3 regions of the Psychromarinibacter sp. S121 genome follow, and region 2 is predicted to be linked to each of the others. Evidence: riboswitches for the same ligand, from Rfam matches in the RefSeq annotation. Region 2 holds a riboswitch; each other region holds the start of a gene.
What was found. Region 2 has a riboswitch for cobalamin ahead of ACP156_RS13035 ((2Fe-2S) ferredoxin domain-containing protein). Riboswitches for the same ligand answer to the same signal wherever they lie in the genome.

Region 1 (3,250 bases), 540 kb from region 2:
GAACTTGCGGGCATAGGCGGCGTCCCAGATCGCGCGCTGGAAGTTCTTGGAATACTGGTCCAGCACCTCGGGCTCGTAATAGCCCTCGTCCACCAGATACCCCAGCTTCTCGTCCAGCGAGTGGAAGAACACGGTGTTCTGGTTGACATGTTGCAGGAAGTACTGCCGCGCCGCCATGCGGTCGGCTTCGAACTGGATGCGGCCCTCGGTGTCGTAGAGGTTCAGCATCGCGTTCAGCGCGTGGTAGTCAAGCGAAGCGGTCGCGGCGTTGTCCAGCATGATCGGTCCTCGTTGAACGATGACGGGCCCGGAACGGTCCGGGCCCGGTGTTGTGTCAGGCTTCGCCCCAGACGTCCTGGGCGACTTTCACGACCAGCTCCAGCTTGCGGCGCTGATCGTCCTCGGTGACCTTGTTGCCTTCCTCGGTAGAGGCGAATCCGCACTGAGGCGCGATCCCGAGCTGGTCCATGTCCACGAATTTCGAGGCGGCTTCAAGCTGCCGCTTGATGTCGTCGATGTTCTCGAGTTCCGGGGTCTTCGTCGTGATGAAACCGGGCATGACGCGCTTGGTGCCCTTGGGCAGCAGGCCAAGGGGTTCCAGCCCGCCGGCACGCTCGCTGTCGTACTCCATGAAGTACACATCGACGCTGGTGTGGTTGAAGATCGCATCGGCCGCGGCGTCGTAGCCGCCCGTCGCCACGAAGGTCGACTGGAAGTTGCCGCGGCACATGTGCATGCCGATCACCATGTCTTCCGGACGGTCCTTGATCGCCTCTTCCAGCATCCACGCGTAGCGCTGGATCATCCAGTCGGGGTCCTGCCCCATCGAGCGACGGATCTCGCGCTGCTTCTCGTCGCCGAGGTAGGCGAAGAAAATGTCGTCCAGCTGCAGATAGCGGCAGCCAGCGTCATAGAATGCCTGCACGGCCTTCTTGTAGGCTGCCGCGATGTCAGCGGTGAACAGGTCCTGATCGGCGTAGGGCGCGTGATGGTTGTGGTCCGGCGTCACGCGGAAATGCACCGCCGACGGGCCGGGGATCGAGATTTTCGGGCAGACCTTGGTGTTGGCGGCCACGAACTTGAAGTGGTCCAGCATCGGATGGTCGGAGGGGAAATCCAGTGCCTTGTCGATGGTCGGCGCAAGGCTGACGGTGGCGCCCTTGAAGCCCAGCGCGTCGCCGCCGGTCTCGATGATGTCGAGGCCGGTCAGACCGTCCATGAAGTCATAGTGCCAGAAGGCGCGGCGCGCCTCGCCATCGGTGACGACCTTCAGGCCCACGTCTTCCTGCATCTTGATCAGCGCGGGGATCTCGCTGTCTTCGATCTGCTTCAGCTCGGCTCCCTTTACGCCGGCCTTGCGCGCGGCGGCGACGGGTGCGGGGCGCAGCAGGCTGCCGACGTGGTCGGCACGGAACGGAGGGCGGAAATCGGTCATGACGGTCCTTGGTGGTAAAACGGTAGATAAGGAGGAGACGCCCGCGCCGTCAGGCGGCGGGGCGGAGGCTGTCCCCCATCCGGTCCAGTCCGGACCGGATGCGGGCAATATCGGTGTCGGTCCCGGCAAGCTCGAAGCGGTAAAGCACCGGGACGCCGCATTTCGCGGCGATCACGTCACCCGCGCGGGCGAAGGTGGCGCCGAAGTTGCGGTTGCCGCCCGCAATCACGCCGCGCAGCAGGGCCCGGGTCGCGGGGTCGTTCAGCAGGCGGATCACCTGCTTCGGAACCGCGCCCCGCCCCTCGCCGTCGGCATAGGTCGGGCAGATCAGGACAAAGGGCGCGTCGACCACCGGCATCGGGTCGGACGGGCTGACCGGAACGCGGGCTGCGGGCAGCCCAAGGCGTTCGACCAGCCGCGCCGTGTTCCCGGAGCGCGAGGAATAGTAGACGAGCCCGGGCATGTCCTCAGGAGAGCCGGCCGATCATGTCGGGACGGAAACCGGCCCAGTGATCCTCGCCCGCGACGACGACGGGCGCCTGCCGATAGCCAAGACCCTGCACCATCTCCATCGCATCGGCGTCCTCGGTCAGGTCTACGATGTCGAAATCGATGCCGCGGGCCTCGAGAGCGCGGGTGGTGGCGGTGCACTGCACGCAGGCGGGTTTGGAATACACGGTGATAGTCATCTGCTCTGTCCCTTCTGGTCTGTTTGGTGCGAACCGAAGGGGACACGAAAGCGGGCGCTTCGCGCCTGCCTACGCACCCGGGCCCTCCGCCGCGGTCGTCGTTTTTTGTCGCCTTGGCAGGTCTCCTGACTCCGCGGCTCGGACGCCTTGACCCGCCTTCCCGGTGTTGCCTGACACCAGTGGTTTCGGGCCTTGGCTCGCCGCTGACAGTTGCGGGGGCAGTACCGGATTTTCACCGGTTTCCCTTTTCACCCGCGAGTCACCCCGCGAGCACCAAAGCAACACCATATTGGGCCGACGGCCAGAGTGGTGTCAACATATAGGCGGGGGCACAAGAGAAGAAATCTCGACGTCCCGTCCGGGGTGTGTCTTTCGGACCGCGTCAGCTTTTGGCTTCGATCCGCTTCACCGAAGCAAGCCGCGTCATCCGGACGCGACGCACGAAGGCCAGCAGGAACATGGCCGACAGCAGCAGGATGACGGTCGGCGCCGGGGCGCTGTCGAGAAAGAAGCTAAGATAGGCACCGCCCAGCATCGCGATCAGACAGACGGCGACGGCGGTGACCAGCATCCGTCCGAAACTGCGGACCAGCAGGAATGCGATGGCCCCCGGCGCGATCAGCAGGCCGACTGCGAGAATCAGGCCGGTCGAGGTAAGCGTCGCGACGATGGTCAGCGACAGGATCGTCAGCAGGCCATAGTGCAGCAGGTTCACCCGAAGCCCGCTGGCCTGCGCCTGCGCCGGGTCGAAGGAATGCAGCAGCAGGTCCTTCCATTTCAGCAGCAGCACCGCCGTCACGCCCAGCGAGATCAGCCCGGCGGTCCACAGATCCTGCGGCCCTACGCCAAGCATGTTGCCGTACAGAACGTGATCGAGGTGCTGGTTGGTGTGGATCGAGGTGTAAAGGATCAGCCCCACGCCGAACATGCCAGAGAACACGACACCCATGACGGTGTCCTGCTTCACACGGCTGTTCTCTGACAGATAGCCGGTGGCGACCGCGCAGGTCATGCCCGCCGCGAAAGCGCCGATGATCAGGGGAATACCGGTGATCCACGCCAACACGATTCCCGGCAGGATCGCATGGCTGATCGCGTCGCCCATCAGCGCCCAGCCCTTGAGGAC
Region 2 (3,250 bases):
CGCGTCTTCCGAAGCCGACAGGCGCTCGGGCGAGGTGGCGACCTCGCGATCCTCGGACCGCAGCAAGGTCAGGCAGCGGTTGCGCAGGATGGTGTAGATCCAGCCCTTCGCGCTGCCGCGTTGTGCGTCGAACTGGTGCGCCTTGCGCCAGACCAGAACCAGCGCTTCCTGCACCGCGTCCTGCGCCAGGTCGTCACGGCGCAGCATCCGGCGCGCGACCCCAAGCATCCGGCCACCCTCGGCGTCCATCAGCTTTTGCAGGGCCAGCCGGTCGCCGCCCGCGCAGGATTTCAGCAAGGCTGCATGGTCCATGAAGGGCTGACCCGTATCCTCCCGGCGGTCACCCTCTGTCACCGCCCACATCTCCGAGGTTAGCGGCGGAGGTGAGACTGTCAAACCTCTGGCTGGCGGCGGCTGCCCGGTTTCGATGAAGAAGGTATCCCGCATGGTGCTCGGCAAGGCCGGCGCGGGTCGCTATGCCCGCGCCGGCCGGTCTCGTTCCGCCGATTACATCGCGGTCATGAAGGTGATGTCGCGCAGCACGGCGTCGCCGGCGTCCTGGATTTCCCAGCTTTCCTGAACCGAGCCGTCTTCCAGCGACACGGTGTGCAGCATGCCGCCCGCCGCAAGCCATGCGGTGTTGTTGCCGTCGGCGTCGGTGGCGATGTCGAAGGCATAGGTGTCGGCAGCGTCGATCCCCAGTTTGCCGATGGCGGCCAGCGTGCCGTCATTGGGCGAAATCTGCTGGATCACGGCGACGATGGTCGAATCGATGTCGTACATCGCGGTGCTCTCGGGCATGCCGTACGAGTTGATGTAGGCGGCAGCGACGATGGCCGGTGCCTCGCCCGCGTGCATGTCGGCCTCTTCGAAGGCAAGCGAGCCGTCAACGGTCACCGCACCGCTTTCGATGTCGACGCGGTGGTTGGTGGTGCCCGACATGAAGCGCAGCTTGTTGGCCATCGGGTTGAAGTCGACGATCACCGGGGCGTCGTCCATGATCGGAAGCTCCGTGTCCATCGTCGAGATGACGGTGGCCATGCCGGTTTCCGGGTCGATCTCGACGATCTCAAATGCGTCGGTCACGCCGATCAGCTGGCCGGTGGCGGGGCGAAGGTCGATGCCCAGCAGCTTGTCAACGCCCTCGACTTCCATCGAGGCGGTCACGGTGGCGGTCGTCGCGTCGATCTTGTGCAGCATCTTGTCGCCCGACAGGCCAACGGCCATCAGGCCGCCGTGGCCCGCGGCGAACGCGCCGGTCGCGGAAGTCATCAGGGCGAAAGCGGTCAGTGCGGAGAACTTGTTGAGCATGGAACTCGTCCTTTCCTCGTATCCGGCCGCAGAGGATCCGCGGCCTTGATACCCCTAGGACTCGGGCAAGGGCGCGTTTGGATGCAGACCACCGGAAAAAAATTTCCCCGCACCCGTTCGCCGCCTGCCGCGATGGGGGCACATCTGCCTTGACGCCCGGTCCCCGGACCAGTCTAGTGCGCGCGATGGTTCCCGGTGCGCCTTGGCGATCCGGGATGAAAAGGGAACACGGTGCGGTGTAGCCATCAGGCGCCAATTCCGTGACTGCCCCCGCAACTGTGAGCGGAGAGCGACCCCGAGAAACCCACTGGCCGACAAGGCCGGGAAGGCTTGGGCAAGCGTCGACCCGCAAGTCAGGAGACCTGCCATCGTGACAGAAACTCAACCCGGGCGGGGTGTCCCGGCAGGAGGCCTGACATGATACGACGGCGTACGCCGATCCTTTGCTTGTGGTTCCTGCCCCTCCCCGCAGATGCGCGGAGGGCGCAATGGCGAATCCAATTCCCGATGAACGTCCCGGACCTTCGGAAACGAAGGCCGGCGAAGACTGCATAAGACCCGAGGACAGGCCGGACGCGGTCCTGTTCCTGTGCTCGGCCCATAATCTCAGCCGCCGAAGCCTTGAACGGCTTGAAGCGGCCTGCGCGGCGGCGACCTATCTGCCGCACCGCATGATCCGGCTGGAAGAACGCGGCGACGGGCTGTTCGCCGCGCTGGACGGGCTGCGCGACGCTGGCCACAGCGTTGTCAGGGTGCAGCCGGTGGGCATGCCGTTTCCAGAGAGCCTGACCTCGTGGCTGCCGGGCGTGCTGGCGCATTGGTCCGCGCAGCCGGGCAATGGCGATGTGCGCCTGTTCCTGGGCCCCGAACCAAGCCGGACAGGCAACGGCATGGCGCGCCTTCTGTCAGAGACGCTGTCACTGGCGCCGCGTGCCGTCGAAGGGACGGCGCCTCGGCTGGGCAAGCCCGGCTGGGACATGCCGCCGGATTTCGATTTTCACCTGCTGGTCTGCACCGGCCCGCGCTGTCACATGCGCGACGCCGCCAGCCTGACGCATATCCTCAAGGAGGAGTGCGCCGAAGCGGGGATCGCCGACCGCTGCCTGACGACCCGTACCGGCTGTATCTTCCCCTGCAACAAGGGGCCCGTCGTCGCGCTGTATCCGATGGGCCATTGGTTCCAGCTTCCCGACCGCGCGGCCGTGCGCCGCTTTGTCCGCGAGGTGCTGCTTGGCGGCGGCACCCTGCGTGACTTCCAGTTTCACACCGCGCGCCTTGCGCAGTCCCACTCCTGAAAGAGAAATCCCGATGACCAAACGCCTTTTCGCGCCTGCTCTCCTGTCCGCCGCGCTGGTGGGACTGCCCCTTGTCGCTGACGCGCAGGATCAGCTGATCCGCATTCTGACCTCGTTCAAGATCGACAGCATGGACCCCGACAGCGAAGGGTTCTGGATGCAGGAATTCGGTGTCGCCGAACTGCTTATGGAATTCCAGCCGGACGGCAGCATTGCCCCGTGGCTTGCGAAAAGCCTGACGCAGGTGGACGACCTGACGTGGGTGATCGCATTGAACGAGGGCGTCACCTTCCATAACGGCCGCGCGCTGGATGCCGCCGCGGTGATGGAGGTGATCGACTACCGCCGCGCCAATTCGAGCGGCGTGCAGGGCGTCGTGCCCGAGGCCACAGTGTTCGAGGCGACCGGACCTTTGGAAATCACCGTGCGCAGCGCAGCCCCGCTGCCCGAACTGCCGAACATTCTGGCGCACGAGTCCTATTTCCTGATCTACGATCTTCCGACCGTCACCGCGGCCGGGGGCGACTGGGAAACGCTGGAAGGCGCCGGCATCTATACCGGCCCCTACGAGGTCGAGGACCTGAACGACGAGCAGCTGGTCGCGACCCGCAATGACGACTACTGGCGCGGCGCGCCCGCGATGC
Region 3 (3,250 bases), on a different contig from region 2:
CCCAACCGGCTTTAACGTCGAATTATATGCGACCGGATATCCCTTGGTGCGTAGCCGGGTGCGAAGGGTGATGCCACAGTATGCTTTGAATTTCTTCGAGATCTCCCAGATCTCGACAAGCAACGTCAGCGGGTTCAACGACAACGGCGGGTACCAGTTCGCGCTGGGGACCGATACCGTCACGCTGACCAACGGCGCCACCTTTCAGGAGGTGCTCGTCGAAGACACCACCAATACGTACTTCGACGACGATGCCGGGCTGGAACAGACGCTGGCGGCAGATTACACGCTCGACGGCGCGTTCCACACGGCCGGGACCATCATCGAATCCGAGTACGTGCTGAATGTCGAGGGTGCCGGGGGGCAGACCTATATCCTGCAATTCATCTCGCTCGCCAATGACGCGTTCACGATCCACGGCTTCGTCCCGCAGGGTCTGAAACCGCCCGACGGCGTGCCACTTACAGTGGTCGGCCGGTATGACGGGTCCTACGGGATCAACGCTTATAGCAGCATGTGGCCACCATGCTTCGGTCCGCGCAGCCGTATTCTGTTGGCGGATGGACGGTGGCGCGCGGCCGCACAGCTGAATGGCGGCGAACAGTTGCGCCTGTTCGATGGCGGGACGGCGCGGCTGGACTTTGTGCTGCGCAGCCCGGCCAATTCCGCGATGCGGCCCATACGGTTCCGGACCGACGCACTGGGCCCGGGGCGTCCCGCCCGCGGCTTGCTGCTAAGCGCCCAGCACCGCGTGTGGCTTCCCGACCTAGACGCGCTGGTTCCCGCCCGCGCGCTGACCGCATGGCCACGGATCGGCCCTGCGCCTGCTTCTGCGGCAGACCCGCTGATCCATCTCGTCACGCGTCGTCATGCGCTGGTCGTGGCCGAGGGTTTGGCCTGCGAAACCTTCTGGCCCGGCCCTCAGGCCATGGCCGGATTATCCCCCGCCTCGCGGCAGGCGGTACGGCGACTGATGGGCCCCGACCCGAAACCCGCCCGGCCCCTGCTGTCGATGCGGGATGCACGCCGTCTTCTCCACGATACGCCGCCTCGGGACACGCACACGGAACGCAATCCGCCTTGACGCCCCGTTCCCGCATGCGCAGAAAGGTTGCGTACGGTGCCCGCAGTCGTGCCAAGCACGCAGGGCCTAACTGGGAATTCGGAACGTGGTGACCCACATCGGGGCCCGAAGCCGAAGCCGCCCCCGCGACTGTAAGCGGCGAGCGTCCCGCCACGATGCCACTGGGTTTCCGTTCAATTCGGACCCGGGAAGGCGGCGAGACGCAGTGACCCGCGAAGCCAGGAGACCAGCCGTGCATGAAACCTGAAACTGTCGTCGGGGATGACGGCAAGAGGAGGAACGACATGAACGCGACTGCGACACAGACCAGCCAGACAGCCAGCGGTTCGGCCATCGGCGCTTTCATCGCCGCGCTGCTGATCGGCGGCGCAATCATCTTCGTGACCGGCCACGTCCAGGCGGAAACCCTGCATGACGCGGCTCACGACGTGCGCCACGCCACCGGCTTTCCCTGCCACTGATCCATGTACGGCAAGGTCTTCACCAGCGCGTTGTTCGCTGGGTTTGCAGCGGGGCTGATTGCCGCCGCGCTGCAACTGTATTTCGTCCAGCCGGTCCTGTTGCATGCAGAGCTTTACGAGGGCGGTGACCTGATCCACTTCGGGTCCGAAAGCACCGTCCCGGCCCATCAGGACGTGGGCGGCATCGACCTGATGCGCGACGGGCTGAGCGTGTTGTTCACCGTGCTGGTCTATACCGGCTATGCCTTCATCATGGTCGGCGCCATGGCGCTTGCTTCCGAACGCGGCCATTCGGTCGACGCGCGGCGCGGCATCCTGTGGGGGCTCGGCGGGTTCGTCGCGGTGCATTTTGCGCCGGCCTTCAGCCTGCCGCCGGAGCTGCCCGGTGTCGCCGCCGCCGACGTGGTGGCGCGTCAGATCTGGTGGTTCGGCACCGTTGCCGCCTCGGCCATCGCCGTCGCGTTGATTGCCTTCGGTCGCAACTGGGCCGCGTGGGGCGCCGCCGTCGTGTTGCTGCTGGCGCCGCATGTCATCGGCGCGCCACAGCCCGAGGTGTTCACCGGACCGGTGCCGCCAGAGCTTGGCGGCGAGTTCGCCGGCCGCGCACTGGGCGTCGGGCTGGCGGCCTGGGTCACGCTGGGCTGCTTTGCCGGTTTCTTCTGGCAACGAGAGACACAGGGCGCGCCGCAACCGGCCTGACCTCGTGAACACGCCGCGCTGCCCGGTTCCGACCGGGCGGCGCTTTTTCGTCAAGGATACGCGCCATGAAACCCCTGTTGATGCTTGTCATCGGCCTGTTCTTCGGCACCGGCGGCGGCTTTCTGTACGCTGCGTCGCAGGGCATTACCCTGGACGGCCACGACCACGGCGACCACACGGCGCACGACATGACCTCAAGCTCTATGTCGCACGACCACGATGCCCTGCTACCCGCCGGCGACCCGGCCCCGACCCTGACGCTGGACCTCGTTCCCGAAGGCGACTCTGCATGGAACCTTCACATCGTCACCGAGCATTTCCGCTTTGCCCCGGAAGACGTGAACGCGGTTCATACACCGGGTGAGGGCCACGCCCATATCTATGTCGACGGTGTGAAACTGAACCGGGTCTACGGGCCTTGGTATCACCTGTCCGGCCTGCCCGAGGATGCCCGGGAAATTCGCGTGACCCTGAACGCCAACAGCCACGAAACCCTGTCCGTGGACGGCAACCCCGTTGCGGCCACTGTGCAGCTGAGGCCCTAGGGCATGGCCGGGACACGCGCCACCAGGCAATGTCGCAACCGCCTCAGCGGCCGGGCGTCCGCGATCCAGCCCTTGGGTTCGACACGATATGCCGCCACGAACCTGGCGATATCATCGGCATCCGCCTCGCTCAGCCCGCCGAAGACATATGTCGCGCGCCCTTCGGCCTGCGCCGCCATTCCGGCCGACCTTGCACAGACCTGCAAGCAGCCGGCATGCACGACCTCGACGTCGTCCATCGTTTCCCTCAGCCGGGCGGCAAGCGCCTTGCCACCCTCGCAGCCTACACAGATCGTCAACCTGACCATCGGATCCCATTAACGGAGACCGCAATGCCCGCCAAGATCCCCGCCACCGTCGTTACCGGCTTTCTCGGGTCCGGCAAGACCACCCTGATCCGCCACATGCTGGCCAACGCCAACGGCCGCCGCATCGCGCTGATCATCAACGAGTTCGGCGAC

Region 1: linked by a shared signal. The riboswitch ahead of nrdH (glutaredoxin-like protein NrdH) and the one ahead of ACP156_RS13035 ((2Fe-2S) ferredoxin domain-containing protein) in region 2 are both predicted to bind cobalamin.
Region 3: linked by a shared signal. The riboswitch ahead of ACP156_RS20470 (CbtB domain-containing protein) and the one ahead of ACP156_RS13035 ((2Fe-2S) ferredoxin domain-containing protein) in region 2 are both predicted to bind cobalamin.

The regions. Positions count from the first base shown of each region.
Region 1 covers NZ_JBNAGE010000002.1:398,792-402,041, reverse strand. Annotated here, with positions in the region: gene nrdE (class 1b ribonucleoside-diphosphate reductase subunit alpha) at 1-279, opposite strand, end outside; gene ACP156_RS10285 (5-methyltetrahydropteroyltriglutamate--homocysteine S-methyltransferase) at 335-1,435, opposite strand; gene nrdI (class Ib ribonucleoside-diphosphate reductase assembly flavoprotein NrdI) at 1,485-1,898, opposite strand; gene nrdH (glutaredoxin-like protein NrdH) at 1,903-2,124, opposite strand; cobalamin riboswitch at 2,223-2,417, opposite strand; gene ACP156_RS10270 (metal ABC transporter permease) at 2,507-3,250, opposite strand, start outside.
Region 2 covers NZ_JBNAGE010000002.1:937,015-940,264, forward strand. Annotated here, with positions in the region: gene ACP156_RS13025 (sigma-70 family RNA polymerase sigma factor) at 1-312, opposite strand, end outside; gene ACP156_RS13030 (DUF4394 domain-containing protein) at 508-1,272, opposite strand; cobalamin riboswitch at 1,481-1,695, shown strand; gene ACP156_RS13035 ((2Fe-2S) ferredoxin domain-containing protein) at 1,800-2,606, shown strand; gene ACP156_RS13040 (ABC transporter substrate-binding protein) at 2,620-3,250, shown strand, end outside.
Region 3 covers NZ_JBNAGE010000004.1:411,229-414,478, forward strand. Annotated here, with positions in the region: gene ACP156_RS20465 (Hint domain-containing protein) at 86-1,084, shown strand; cobalamin riboswitch at 1,102-1,333, shown strand; gene ACP156_RS20470 (CbtB domain-containing protein) at 1,369-1,545, shown strand; gene ACP156_RS20475 (CbtA family protein) at 1,549-2,244, shown strand; gene ACP156_RS20480 (hypothetical protein) at 2,310-2,789, shown strand; gene ACP156_RS20485 (DUF1636 family protein) at 2,786-3,097, opposite strand; gene cobW (cobalamin biosynthesis protein CobW) at 3,122-3,250, shown strand, end outside.